4 regions of the Arthrobacter sp. CP30 genome follow, and region 3 is predicted to be linked to each of the others. Evidence: riboswitches for the same ligand, from Rfam matches in the RefSeq annotation. Region 3 holds a riboswitch; each other region holds the start of a gene.
What was found. A riboswitch is a leader RNA that binds a small molecule or an ion and turns the genes downstream of it on or off. The one in region 3 is predicted to bind S-adenosylmethionine.
Positions count from the first base shown of each region.

Region 1: it holds a riboswitch for S-adenosylmethionine, as region 3 does, so the genes downstream of both, ACTIMO_RS00705 (ABC transporter substrate-binding protein) here and sfnG (dimethylsulfone monooxygenase SfnG) in region 3, are expected to answer to the same signal.
Region 2: it holds a riboswitch for S-adenosylmethionine, as region 3 does, so the genes downstream of both, ACTIMO_RS11315 (bifunctional o-acetylhomoserine/o-acetylserine sulfhydrylase) here and sfnG (dimethylsulfone monooxygenase SfnG) in region 3, are expected to answer to the same signal.
Region 4: it holds a riboswitch for S-adenosylmethionine, as region 3 does, so the genes downstream of both, ACTIMO_RS11955 (ABC transporter substrate-binding protein) here and sfnG (dimethylsulfone monooxygenase SfnG) in region 3, are expected to answer to the same signal.

Region 1 is NZ_JBQEMM010000001.1:155,304-158,502, forward strand. Features, by position in the region: gene ACTIMO_RS00695 (GNAT family N-acetyltransferase) at 1-433, shown strand, start outside; gene ACTIMO_RS00700 (aminodeoxychorismate lyase) at 472-1,350, shown strand; SAM riboswitch class IV at 1,457-1,574, shown strand; gene ACTIMO_RS00705 (ABC transporter substrate-binding protein) at 1,750-2,664, shown strand; gene ACTIMO_RS00710 (amino acid ABC transporter permease) at 2,675-3,199, shown strand, end outside.
Region 2 is NZ_JBQEMM010000007.1:151,829-155,027, forward strand. Features, by position in the region: gene metX (homoserine O-acetyltransferase MetX) at 1-528, opposite strand, end outside; gene ACTIMO_RS11315 (bifunctional o-acetylhomoserine/o-acetylserine sulfhydrylase) at 535-1,851, opposite strand; SAM riboswitch class IV at 1,933-2,049, opposite strand; gene ACTIMO_RS11320 (VOC family protein) at 2,291-2,932, shown strand; gene ACTIMO_RS11325 (DUF1540 domain-containing protein) at 3,021-3,199, opposite strand, start outside.
Region 3 is NZ_JBQEMM010000002.1:335,249-338,447, reverse strand. Features, by position in the region: gene ACTIMO_RS04960 (C40 family peptidase) at 1-847, opposite strand, end outside; cyclic di-AMP (ydaO/yuaA leader) riboswitch at 851-1,026, opposite strand; gene ACTIMO_RS04955 (hypothetical protein) at 1,162-1,437, opposite strand; SAM riboswitch class I at 1,542-1,645, shown strand; gene sfnG (dimethylsulfone monooxygenase SfnG) at 1,639-2,817, shown strand; gene ACTIMO_RS04945 (O-acetylhomoserine aminocarboxypropyltransferase/cysteine synthase family protein) at 2,817-3,199, shown strand, end outside.
Region 4 is NZ_JBQEMM010000008.1:109,790-112,988, forward strand. Features, by position in the region: gene ACTIMO_RS11955 (ABC transporter substrate-binding protein) at 1-1,226, opposite strand, end outside; SAM riboswitch class IV at 1,377-1,503, opposite strand; partial or broken gene ACTIMO_RS11960 (SDR family oxidoreductase) at 1,730-1,873, opposite strand; gene ACTIMO_RS11965 (carboxymuconolactone decarboxylase family protein) at 2,469-3,041, opposite strand; gene ACTIMO_RS11970 (nucleoside/nucleotide kinase family protein) at 3,151-3,199, opposite strand, start outside.

The sequences.
Region 1 (3,199 bases), on a different contig from region 3:
CACCCTGCAGGACTCCGGATCCATGATCCCGTTCACCGCGCGGACCGTCGAAACGGACGGGCCGGGCCGGATCATCGGGATGACCACCTACATGAACATCGATCGGGACACGCCCCGCGTCGAGATCGGCTCCACCTGGAACGCCGCCTCGGCGCACCGCACGGGCACCAACACCGAGTCCAAGTACCTCCTGCTGCGCCACGCCTTCGAGGTGTTCGGGTGTCCCGCCGTCGAGTTCCGCACCCACTGGCTGAACCGCCAGTCCCGTGAGGCCATCACCCGCCTCGGCGCGAAGCAGGACGGCGTCCTCAGGAGCCACACCCGTGCGCGGAACGGCGAGCTGCGCGACACCGTCGTCTACTCGATCCTCGCCCACGAGTGGCCGATGGTGCGGGACGGCCTCCTGTTCAGGATGGGTCGGCGCTCGTCCTGACGGCCGGCCGGACGCCCTCGTCGCCTACGCTGTCAGGCATGACTGTTCTGGTGTTCCTCGACCCGGCCCACGACGACGGCACCGTGGCCGACGCCTCCCGTCCCCAGCTCATGGCCACCGATCTCGGCGCCACCCGGGGGGACGGCATCTTCGAGTCGATGCTGGCCGTCGGCGGGACACCGCGCAAGGAACAGGCCCATCTCGATCGGTTGGCGGCGTCGGCCGCCGCACTGGACCTGACCGTGCCCGGGGCCGGCGCCTGGAGCCGCGCGATCCGCACGGGTCTCCGCGAGTTCGCGGCGGCCGAGCCCGACCGCACGCACGCCGTCGTGAAGCTGATCGCGACGCGCGGCGTCGAGGGTGCGGGCAGCGCGACCGCCTGGGTACAGGTGTCCCCCGTCCCGGCGTCGACACTGGAGCAGCGGGCGACAGGGCTCCGGGTGCTGTTCCTCGAGCGCGGGTACGACAGCACCGTCGCCCAGCGCGCGCCCTGGCTGCTCATGGGGGCCAAGACGCTCTCCTATGCCGTCAACATGGCGGCCGTGCGCTATGCCAGGGCGCACGGTGCCGACGACGTCATCTTCACGTCCTCCGACGGCAAGGTCCTCGAGGGCCCCACGTCCACGGTGCTGCTCGCCTACGACCGCGACGGGCGGAAGACCCTGCTCACCCCGCAGCTCGAGAGCGGCATCCTGGCCGGCACGTCACAGAGCGCGCTCTTCGCCGCGGCGAAGGAGCAGGGCTGGGAGCTGGGCTACGGACCGCTCGAGCCGCACCACCTGCTCGAGGCCGACGCCGTGTGGCTCATCTCGAGCATCCGGCTCCTCGCGCCCGTCCTCTCCCTCGACGGCCAGGACCTCCGGACGTCGACGGCCCTGACGGCCGAATTGACCGAGCTCGTCGACCGATTCGTGTAATCCTCGCCACAATCGGGCCCGAAAGGGCCGAATGCGACGTCGATCGTGGCTTTTCACCGGCCGGCGTTTTGACCCGGCCCTCCCTGCTGGCCTAGCGTTTTCCTGAAATCAAGAGTTCCAGCCCACGGCCCTGGCCGGCTGGACAGCAACCCTCTCCCGTAGTGGGGTGCTCCAGGTGAAGATTCGGCCGCCGGGACAAGTCCCCCGGATGGCAAGTACGGCGTCGTGCGGTCCAGCACCGGAAAATCCCGGGTCCCCCGTTCCGCATCTGCGCGCACAGCCCAGAACAGCGAGCGTGTCACCCAGCAGCAAGCAGCCCTTCCTCCTGCCGCCCCGCGGCGTCCCCGACACTCCATCCTCCGCGCCCGCCAGCGGGCGCAGCTTCGACGAAGGACCCCCATGACCATCTCCCGCAAGCTCCTCGCGGCCCTCACCGTCCCCCTGCTCGCTCTCACCGTCTCCTGCGGCAGCTCCTCGAGCGAGCCCACCGAGAGCACCGACGCGCTGGCCGGCAGCGACCAGCAGTCGCTCGACCAGTACACCACCGAGGACACCACGCCGATCGACGAGATCGACACGTCCGGGCTCGGCCTCATCACCGACGGCACCCTGCGCGTCGGTACGCTCTCGGACGCACCGCCGAACATCTTCCTCGAGGACGGTGTGTTCACCGGCTACGACAACGAACTGCTGCGTGCCATCGGCGAGAAGCTCGACCTCGAGGTCGAATTCGCGTCCACCGACTTCTCCGCCCTCCTCGCGCAGGTCCAGAACAAGCAGTTCGACGTCGGATCCTCCTCGATCTCGACGACGGCGGCCCGCCGCGAGAACGTCGGCTTCACCAACGGCTACGACTTCGGCTACATGGCCGTCGTCACGAAGGACGGCTCCTCCGTCACGGGCTTCGACTCCCTCTCGGAGAGCACCCGCATCGGCGTGGTCCAGGGCACGGTGCAGGACGACTACGTCTCCAACACCCTGGGTCTCGAGCCGGTCCGCTTCCCTGACTACAACACCGTCTACGCGAACGTGAAGAACGGTCAGGTCGACGCCTGGGTCGCCCCCTCCCAGCAGGCCACCGGCCAGGTGAAGGAGGGTGACGGCACGACGATCGCCGAGACCATCATCAACACGGAGAACTTCACCGCGTACGCCGTCAACAGCGACAACAAGGCGCTGATCGACGCGCTCAACGCGGGCCTCGACGCCGTGATCGCCGACGGCACGTGGACCGAGCTCACCCAGGAGTGGTACCCGGACCGCGAGCTCCCCTCCGACTGGAAGCCCGGCAGCAAAGCCGCGGTCGTGAAGTAGCCGGTCCTGCATGGATGCCTTCGAACAACTCGGTAAGACGTTCTTCGACTGGGAGGCGATGGCCGCCGTCCTGCCGGACCTCCTGACCGTCGGACTGCCCAACACCCTCCTGCTCGCGCTGGCCTCGGGCGTCATCGGCACGATCGTCGGCATGATCCTCGCCATCATGGGGATCTCCCGCAACCGCGTGCTCCGGTGGATCGCCCGCATCTACACGGACATCTTCCGCGGCCTCCCCGCCGTCGTGATCATCCTGCTCATCGGCCTGGGACTCGGTCCGATCCTCCGGCAGCTCACGGGCAGCACGAGCCCCTATCCGCTGGGCATCCTCGCGCTCTCGCTGATCGCGTCGGCGTACATCGGCGAGATCTTCCGCTCGGGCATCCAGAGCGTGGAGAAGGGCCAGCTCGAGGCCACCCGGGCGCTGGGCTTCAGCTACGGCTCGTCCATGCGGCTCGTGGTCATCCCCCAGGGCGTCAGACGCGTGCTGCCGGCCCTGGTGAACCAGTTCATCGCGCTCATCAAGGAGTCCTCG
Region 2 (3,199 bases), on a different contig from region 3:
GCGGTCCGGGTACATCAGGGCCCACTCCAGGGCACGCGCGCCGCCCATGGATCCGCCGAGGACCGAGTGCCAGCGGTGGATGCCGAGCTGGTCGGCGAGCAACGCCTCCGCCCGCACCCCGTCCCGGATGGTGACGAACGGGAAACGGGAGCCCCAGGGGGCGCCGTCGGGCGCCAGGCTGGCCGGCCCCGTCGAGCCGTAGCAGCCGCCCACCATGTTGATCGACACCACGAAGAAGCGGTCCGTGTCCACCGTCCGCCCGGGGCCCACGAGCGCATCCCACCAGCCCTCCTCCTCCGACGCACCGCGTGCGACGTGCGAGCTGCCCGTGAGGGCGTGCTGCACCAGCACCGCGTTCGATGCCTCCGCATCCAGCTCCCCCCACGTCTCGAAGGCGAGCTGCACGTCCGGCAGCGCGCCCCCGGTCTCGAGGGCCAGGGGGCCGATCGGGGCGACGCGCAGGAACCCGTCCCCCGAGGGGCCGGCGTCGTTCCCCTGGTGCAGCGGAGCGGAAGGGTAGGTGGTCACGAAGGGTCAGGCTCCTTTGGCCGCTCGGAAGCCGGCGTCGAGGTCGGCGAGGATGTCGGTGATGTTCTCGAGTCCCACGGACAGGCGGACGAGGCCCGGCCGGACGCCCGCCGTGAGCTGCGCCTCCGCGCCGAGCTGGCTGTGGGTGGTGGATGCGGGGTGGATGACGAGCGACCGCACATCCCCCACGTTCGCCACGTGCGAGTGCAGTTCGAGACCGTCGACGAAGCGCTTGCCCGCCTCGAGCCCCCCGGCGATGTCGAAGCTCACGATCGCCCCCGTGCCGATGCGCCCGTACTTCCGGCCGCGCTCGTACCAGGGGCTGGACGGCAGGCCCGCGTAGGAGACCCGCTCGACGTCGTCGTGCGCCTCCAGCCACTCGGCGACGGCCTGGGCGTTCTGCACATGCCGCTCCACCCTGAGGCTGAGCGTCTCGAGGCCCTGCGCGATCAGGAAGGCGTTGAACGGAGAGACCGCGGCGCCGAGATCGCGCAGGAGCTGCACCCGTGCCTTGAGGATGTAGGCGAGGTTGGCGCCGAGCGGGCTTCCGACACCGAGGTCACGCGCGTAGACGAGTCCGTGGTAGCTCTCGTCCGGCGTGTTGAAGCCGGGGAACCGCTCCGGGTACCGGGCGAAGTCGAAGTTCCCGGAGTCCACGATCACGCCCGCGATCGCGGTGCCGTGCCCGCCCAGGTATTTCGTGGCCGAGTGGACCACGATATCCGCGCCCCACTCGATGGGCCGGATGAGATACGGGGTGGAGAGCGTGTTGTCTACGATCATCGGGAGCCCGTGCTCGTGGGCGACACCGCTGATGCCCTCCAGATCGAGGACGTCCTGGCGGGGATTGGAGACCACTTCGCCGAAGAAGAGCTTGGTGTTCGGGCGGACCGCCGCACGCCACTGCTCGAGATCGTCCGGGTCCTCCACGAACGTGGTCTCGATCCCGAATTTCTTCAGCGTGTGCCTGAACAGGTTGTACGTACCCCCGTAGAGGCTCGGGCTGGCGACAATGTGGTCCCCCGCCTCGGCGATGTTCAGCACCGCGAAGGTCCCGGCGGCCTGGCCCGAGGCGAGCAGCAGCGCACCGACGCCACCCTCCAGGCTCGCGATCCGGGTCTCCACGGCCTCCTGCGTCGGATTGCCGATCCGGGTGTAGATAGGCGCGAGCTCGGTCAGCGAGAACCTGTTCGCCGCACTCTCGGCGCTCGGGAACACGAAGGAGGAGGTCTGGTAGATGGGGAGGGCCCGGGACCCCGTGGCTGCGTCCGGCACCTGGCCGGCGTGGATCTGGCGTGTCTCGAAAGACCAATCGTTGGACATGGTGCTCCCTGTCGGTAGGGGCCCTGCGATCTCCGATGCTCCCGCCGACAGTTCCGGCTCCGGGAGACCGGGCCCCGCAGGAGCCCGCGCTTGAACGACGCCGAACCCGCGCCGGACCTGGTCCTCACCCGGGGCACCCCACCGCGGTTGGAGGGTTGCCGGCCAGCAAGCCGGGGCTTAGTGCTGGCACTCATGACCTGCATCCATGAAAACGTATGGGAGCGTGTCCGGCAACCCGTGTGACCCTCCGTGAAGCCGGCACGGAACGTCGCCCGAGGTGCCCCTCCGGTTCCCGGCGGTGCCTCGCGCCGGCATGCGACCCACCGGCTCTGCGCTCCGCCGCCGCCTCGGACGGCGCTCCGACGGGGCCGGTGGGCGCTGTCCACGGGTAAGGCGGCCCTAAGTCGAGAGGTGCATCACTTAGTGCCAAAATAACCGCATGCGCCTGGACCACGTCTCTTATGCCTGTGAACCCGATGGACTTGCCGCGACCGCCGACCGGATCTCGGCCCGGCTCGGCATGGAGCCCGTGAAGGGCGGTGTGCACCCGCGTTTCGGCACCCGCAACATGATCTTCCCGCTGGCCAACAGCCAGTACCTCGAGGTCGTGGAGGTGCTGAACCACCCGGCGTCGGACAAGGCGCCCTTCGGCCAGGCCGTCCGCGCCCGCTCCGAGGCCGGCGGAGGCTGGATGGGCTGGTGCGTCGCTGTCGACGACCTGGGCCCGTTCGAGGAACGCCTCGGCCGCAGCGCCGTCCCAGGGAACCGCAAGTTCCCGGACGGCCAGGAACTGACCTGGCAGCAGATCGGCATCAAGGGCCTCATCGCGGACCCGCAGGTCCCCTACCTCCTCCGCTGGGACGAGGGCACCGAGGAACTCCACCCGTCCAAGGCACGCCCGGCGTCGGTCAAGCTCGACTGCCTGACCATCGCGGGGTCCTCCGAGCGCGTCACCGAGTGGCTCGGCACTGCGGTCGAGGAGACGCTCGACGGCGTCCAGGTGCAGTGGATCGCACCGAACGGCACCCCCGGCATCATGTCCGTGACCTTCGAGACCGGCGAGGGACGCGTCGAGATCTGAGAGCTCGCGACGAGGCGAACACGGAGAAGGACCGGACTGTCGTCCGGTCCTTCTCCGTGTGGCGGCCGTTGTCGACCGCCTCAGCCGGTCAGGCGTGCGTGTAGGTGAGGCAGTCAGCGGCCTCGGCACCCGGACCCACTTTCACGGCCGGCGCGCTGCAGAGGAGATCGTGGTTGAAGCTGCACTCGGAGCGCTGGCAGGCGCCGACGTGCGCGAGCATCTTCGGCAGCCCGCCGCTGATGGACGTGTCGATGAACGTGGCACAGG
Region 3 (3,199 bases):
GGTGCTGCATGGTGGCGTTGATGCCGTTCATGCCGCTGCTGATGACCTGGCCACCGCCGACGTAGACGGCCACGTGGCCGCCCGTGATGACGAGGTCACCGGGAGCGGGGGTGGACACCTGGGCGCCGAACTGGAAGAACTGCGAGGGGCCGAGGTCTCCGACGGAGATACCTGCCGCGCGCAGGGCCTTCTCGACCAGCACGGTGCAGTCCTGCACGGCACCGGCAGCGAGCTGCGCCCGGGCGGAGCCGAGGATGGCGCCCGCGGCGTTGCCCGAGGGAGCGGTCTCGGCGGCGACCGGGGTGATCGCTGCCGAGGCCAGGTAGACACCCGATCCGGCTTCCGTGGACACGGCCGGAGCCGGAGCGATTGCGGCGGCCTGCTGGACGGCAGGAGCAGCTGGTGCTGCGGCGACCGGGGCGGACACCGTCTGGGCCGGCGCCGCGACAGCAGCACCGGCGGCGGGGATGACGATCGTCTGTCCGGGGAAGATGACCGATGCGAGCGAGAGGCCGTTGGCGGTCAGGACCGTGGTGAGCTCGACGCCGTAGCGGGCCGAGATGGCACCCAGGGTGTCGCCGGCGGCGACGGTGTAAGCGGTGCCCGCGGCGCTTGCTGCGGCAGCGGGGGCGACCGCGGCGGTCGGAGCCGTCGTGCCCTCGGCGGTGTAGGTGCCGGCGTGTGCGGTGCCGACGGCGCTGAGGGCGAGGCCCGACGTCACGGCGACGATGGCGACCGGGCGGCCCACGGCGGTGGCTCCGCTCTTCGCGGCGCGGGACAGGCCCTGCAGCGCGAGGTTTCCGTCGACGTCCGCGCGGTGGCGTGCCGGTGAAGTGATTCGTGACATGGTTCTATACCTCTCCCATGCCTGCGGGGTGAGCTGTCGGGTTCGGATGGGAGTCACCCGGCCGCGGGCACCGCCGGTGGGCGGTGCGGTGCGACTTAACCCCGAGGACGCGTGCAGGGATCCTGCGCGTCCGGTGGAACTGATGGTTCCCCCGTCCCTGCCTTCGGTGTATGCGGACGTATCCCGATCGGCGGCAGGGCTCGGCAATCCGTGCGGGAGCGCCCCACGTGGACGGGAGCACCGACTGAGAGTACCCAGCGCTCCGGGCGTTTGTCACATTTCTGTAACGGGGCGTATCCTGCCCTTCCCGCCGGTCACCGATCGCCCTGCAGCGCGCGCTCCCGGCGCGATCCCGCGGAACGCCACCGGCGGAAGGCGAGCACGGTCCCCGTCGCGCTGAGGATCAGCAGGCCGCACTGCTGCACGAAGAACCACACTCCGACGGATGTCCCGCCGATACTCGATGCCGCCACGATGCTGCCGGCCAGGACGAGCGTGAGGACGGCACCGACCCAGCACAGGGTGTTCCACAGGAGGCGCTCCTGCTCGCGCGTAGCAGCCCTCCACTCCTCGGTTCCGCCGTGATCCATGCACCAACCCTAGGCGTACGGACCAGGACTCCGCCCTGACATCCGGCACCACGCAGAGCGACACATTGTTTGGATTGTCGCGACCCCGATGTCACACTCGTGCTTGACCATCCCGAGCGGCCGAGAGATCTGGCTCATTGACGCCGCAGCAACCCTGGCCCCCGTGCACCACGGGGACAGTAGGGTGCTACTGCCAGAACGATGGAGGAAGTCATGAGCGTCGCCGACCTGTCCACTCCCCTGAAGTTCGCCTACTGGGTCCCCAACGTCAGTGGTGGTCTCGTGGTCTCGACCATCGAGCAGCGCACCAGCTGGGACTTCGACTACAACCGCAAGCTCGCCCGGATCGCGGAGGACGCCGGTTTCGAGTACGCCCTGTCACAGACGCGGTACGCCGCCTCCTACGGCGCGGACAAGCAGCACGAGGCCACGAGCTTCTCGCTCGCCCTCCTCGCCGCGACCGAGAGACTCAAGGTGATCGCCGCCGTCCACCCCGGGATGTGGCACCCGGGCGTGCTGGCCAAGTTCATCATCACGGCCGACCACATCTCGAACGGCCGCGCGGCCGTGAACATCGTCTCCGGCTGGCTGAAGGACGAGTTCGTGAACTTCGGCCTCGAGTGGCTCGAGCACGACGAGCGCTATGTCCGCACGGAGGAGTTCATCCGCGTGCTCAGGGGCCTGTGGACCGAACAGGGCTACAGCCAGTCGGGGAAGTACTACGACATCACGGACTTCACACTGAGCCCCCCGCCCGTCGACGTCCCCGGCCGCCCGCACCCGGAAGTCTTCTTCGGCGGCAATTCGACGGCGGCGCAGGCCACTGCCGGCCGGGTCGCCGACTGGTACTTCTCGAACGGGAAGGACCTCGACGGGTTCAGGGAGAACATCGCCGGGGTGCAGGCCTCGGCCACCGCCGCCGGGCGCCGTCCCCGGTACGGGCTGAACGGCTTCGTCATCGCCCGCGACTCCGAGAAGGAGGCGCGTGACACGCTCCGTGAGATCGTGGCCAAGGCCCACCGTCCCGCGGTCGAGGGCTTCCGCGACGCCGTGCAGGAAGCGGGCGCCTCCACGAAGGACGGCAAGGGCATGTGGGCCGATTCCTCCTTCGAGGACCTCATCCAGTACAACGACGGCTTCCGGACGCAGCTGATCGGCACTCCGGAGCAGATCGCCGAGCGGATCGTCGAGTACAAGAAGATCGGCGTCAACCTCTTCCTGACCTGCTACCTGCACTTCCAGGAGGAGGTCGCCGCCTTCGGGACGGACATCCTCCCGATCGTGCGCGAGCTCGAGGCGGATGCGGCCCGCAGGGCCGGCGTCGACTTCGATCCGGACGAGACCCTCACCGGAACCCATCCCAGCAAGGCAGGTGTCTGATGGCAGAACGTTCCTTCGGTTTCCGCACGCGTGCTCTCCACGCCGGCGGAACCCCCGACGCGACGCACGGCGCGCGGGCCGTCCCGATCTACCAGACCACGTCCTTCGTGTTCAAGGACACGAACGACGCCGCGAACCTCTTCGCGCTGCAGAAGTACGGCAACATCTACTCGCGCATCGGCAACCCCACCGTCGCGGCCTTCGAGGAGCGCATCGCCTCCCTCGAGGGCGGGATCGGCGCAGTGGCGACGGCGTCGGGCATGAGTGCCGAGTTCATCACCTTCGCGGCCCTGTGCCAGGCGGGCGATCACATCGTCGCGGCCTCCCAGTTGTACGGCGGGACCGTGACCCAGCTCGACGTCACGCTGCGCCGCTTCGGCAT
Region 4 (3,199 bases), on a different contig from region 3:
GTCGGCACCTCGACGGTGAGCCGCGCGCCGTCCCTGGTGCGGAAGCCATCTGCGTCCCGCCCCGTCCAGCCGGCCTCGTCGAGGAGCGCGTCCGCTCGTGCCGGATCGTAGGTCAGCACGCCCTCGACGGTCGGATCGTAGTACTTGCTCTCCTTCGAGAGGAAACTGTCGATCGGTGTGTAGGTGCCGAACCCGAGGCTCTCGGTCACCGCTTCGGTGTCGACGGCAGCGGCGAAGGCCTGGCGGACGGCGAGATCGTCGAACGGAGCGCGCGCCAGGTTGAAGCCGAGCACGTAGGGACTGCCCGTCCTCGGCAGGTTCTCGTACACGAAGTTCGGGTCCGCCTGCACCGCTGCCGCGTTCTGGGGTGCCAGGTTCTCGGTGAGGTCGTACTGTCCCGAGACCAGGGACTGGTGCCGGATCACCGGTTCCGCGACGAGGGTGACCTCGACGCCGTCGAGGTGGGCCGCGCCCTCACCCTCGAGCCACGCGGGCGCCCAGTCGTAGTCCTCCCGCTTCGCGTAGCTGATGCTCTGCCCGGGCCGGTAGTCCTCCACGGTGAACGGGCCGGTGCCGATGGGATTCTGGCAGAGGGTCTCCGGGGACTCGGTGATGGCCTTGCCCGAGTTCATGCCGAGCCAGGACTGCGCGAGTGTGTAGAGGAACGGCGTGTAGGGGTAGGCGAGGTGTGCTTCGAAGGTGTACTCGTCCACGACCGTCCCGTCCACGTACGGGGCGATGTAGGCGGCGGCCAGGGGCGACTTGGTGGCCGGGTCCCGCATGTGCTCCAGGTTCTGTCCGAAGACCTCCGCGTTCCAGGGTGACCCGTCGCTGAACGTGACACCTTCGCGCAGGCGGAAGGTGTACGTCCTGCCGTCCTCGGAGATCTCCCAGGACTCGGCGAGGTACGGCGCGATCTCCCCGTCCTCGTCCAGGGTCACGACGTTGTCGTAGATGAGACGCCCGAGGAACTGCTGCTGCGTGGCCGAGATACCGTGCCCGTCGAGGCAGCCGGGCTCTGCGGAGATGGAGACGTCGAGGATGCCACCGGACACCGGCTCGGTGCCTGCCGGCGCGGTGGATCCCGTGGGTCCGGCGCATCCGGCGAGGACGACGATCAGGGTGACGGCGCCGAGGGCCGTCCGTGACAGCGGCGTGCGGAAGGGTAGGGCGGAGGTGAATGCACCGGATGAATTCCGGGCAGGATGGATCGACATTTCAGGCATGGTGAATTCCCTCGGGAAAAAGGACGCATTCGAGCGAAGGGCGTCCGGAGAAAGGTGCAAGCAGTCCCTCGTCAGCAGCGCAGGGCGCGACGTCGGGACAGGGAGAGAAATGCTAGGGGAGTGCTGGACAGCTCACGGCGAAGCCCTTTCGGAGTGCTCTTGCCCGCACCGGTCCGGCGCATGCGCCGGGGTGGAGGCCGCTTCGTCATCCGAACCACCCAGGAACATGGGGTTGGTGCGCGGTCCAGTCGGAGCTTTCCGACCGCGTCTCTTGAAGCTGTCCCAACTATAAGCAGAGTGCTGATGGCTTGGGGAAACAAAAGAAGTAATGTGACGCGAAGATTCGATCATCTATCGAAAGTGCAGGGAATTCGGCGAAGGCGCCTTCGAGGTGTCCAGAAGGACACGCCGCAATTCCCTGCACTCCGGAAAGGCGCGCACGTGAGAATCCCCGGCGGTGCCGCTCATCGTCACCGACAGCGCGTCGCGGATCCCGCGCAGGCCTAGGAGATCTGCAGACCGCCATTGATGTCGTAGGTGGCCGCGGTGATGTAGCCGGCGTCGGGTCCCACCAGGAAGCAGATCAGCGCGGCGATGTCATCGACGGTGCCCACACGTCCCATCAGGATGTCCCTGGACCATGCCGCAGCCGTGAGGTGCGGTGACGATCCTCGGACGACGCGGACGACGCGGACGGAGCAGATCGTGCTTCGTCGACGACCGGACCGTACGGTCAGGCGTGTGCGCCGACTGCCCTGGGGGGTCGTGCGTCCCCGGTGCATCCGGCAGCGCGCATGGTGTCCTCCTGGTCATGACGGACGCCACAAAATGAATGGCGTTCATTATTTCTGGATCACTGTAGAGGACGTGACTGATCCGGCACAAGCCCTTCGGCAAGAGACGGCCGATGTCCTGCTCGCCATGGGCATCACGAAGGGCACTCCGGCCGTCGAGAGAAAGACAGCGCCGTCGACACCTGTGAGGAGCTCGCCGGGAATGGAGCGGCAGGAGCGGATTCTATGAGCCCGCTGCAGACCCGCTGTCATTCGACGTGGAGTCGGCGCAGCCTGGACGAGGGGTGATCGTCGAAGCTAGTTGACATAATGTAGATTATCGGCAAATTACCAGTCCCTCTGGAAGGGGCCATCCGGTTCCTGAAGGTCTTGCCCGCACCGGTGCGAGAACTGCGGGCCGCGGCATCATCGGTCGTTGACCGTCAGCTCTGGAAGCGCCACGGATGATCTACCGAAGCTGATCGAGAAGTGCAGATGTCAGGGTCGCGCTCAGGCCGGGCGGAACATCCACGTCCGCGCCCAGCGCCTGCAGGGCGCGGCTGAGGTAGTTACGGGCGGCCGCCGCAAGAGCGATCTCCACGATCTCCGGGTCCGTGAACCCCTCGGCGCGCAGGGCGAGTGCGTCGGCGTCGGTCATCGACGCCGACGCGGTGCTCATCTTCTCGGCGAAGACCATCATCGCCACCTCAGGAGACGACAGGCCCGCCGTGCGGTAGTCCCGGGCAAGGGCCGTCAGTTCCTCCTCGCCGATGTAGGGCAACGCCTTCCGGCCGTGCGCGAGCCGACAATGCCTGTTTCCGATGCCCAGGGCCGCAGCGAGCGTCACCAACTCGTATCGCCGGGGGTCCATCGACCCGGCGATCGCGCTGATCAGTCCCTCCCACGCACGGTAGGCGGGAGGATGCAGCGCAAGGACCTTGGTGTGCGCCGCGACGTAGCCGAGGGAGTCGGCATCCTCGCCATAGATGGCGGCGATCTCGCCCGTCGCCTCGCTCTCGGACACCTGCTCGAGAATGCTCACTGTCGGACCTCCTGCAGTACGTCGGGCCTCCAGCATCAGGCGTCGGAGAACGGCAGGCCAGAGCAGGCGGCACCGGTGAACGCTTCCCGCGCCGTCGCGGACTCCCCGATCAAGGTCGGGCGGGTTGCCAGGCGGAGAGGTCGAGGACCCGGTCCGCA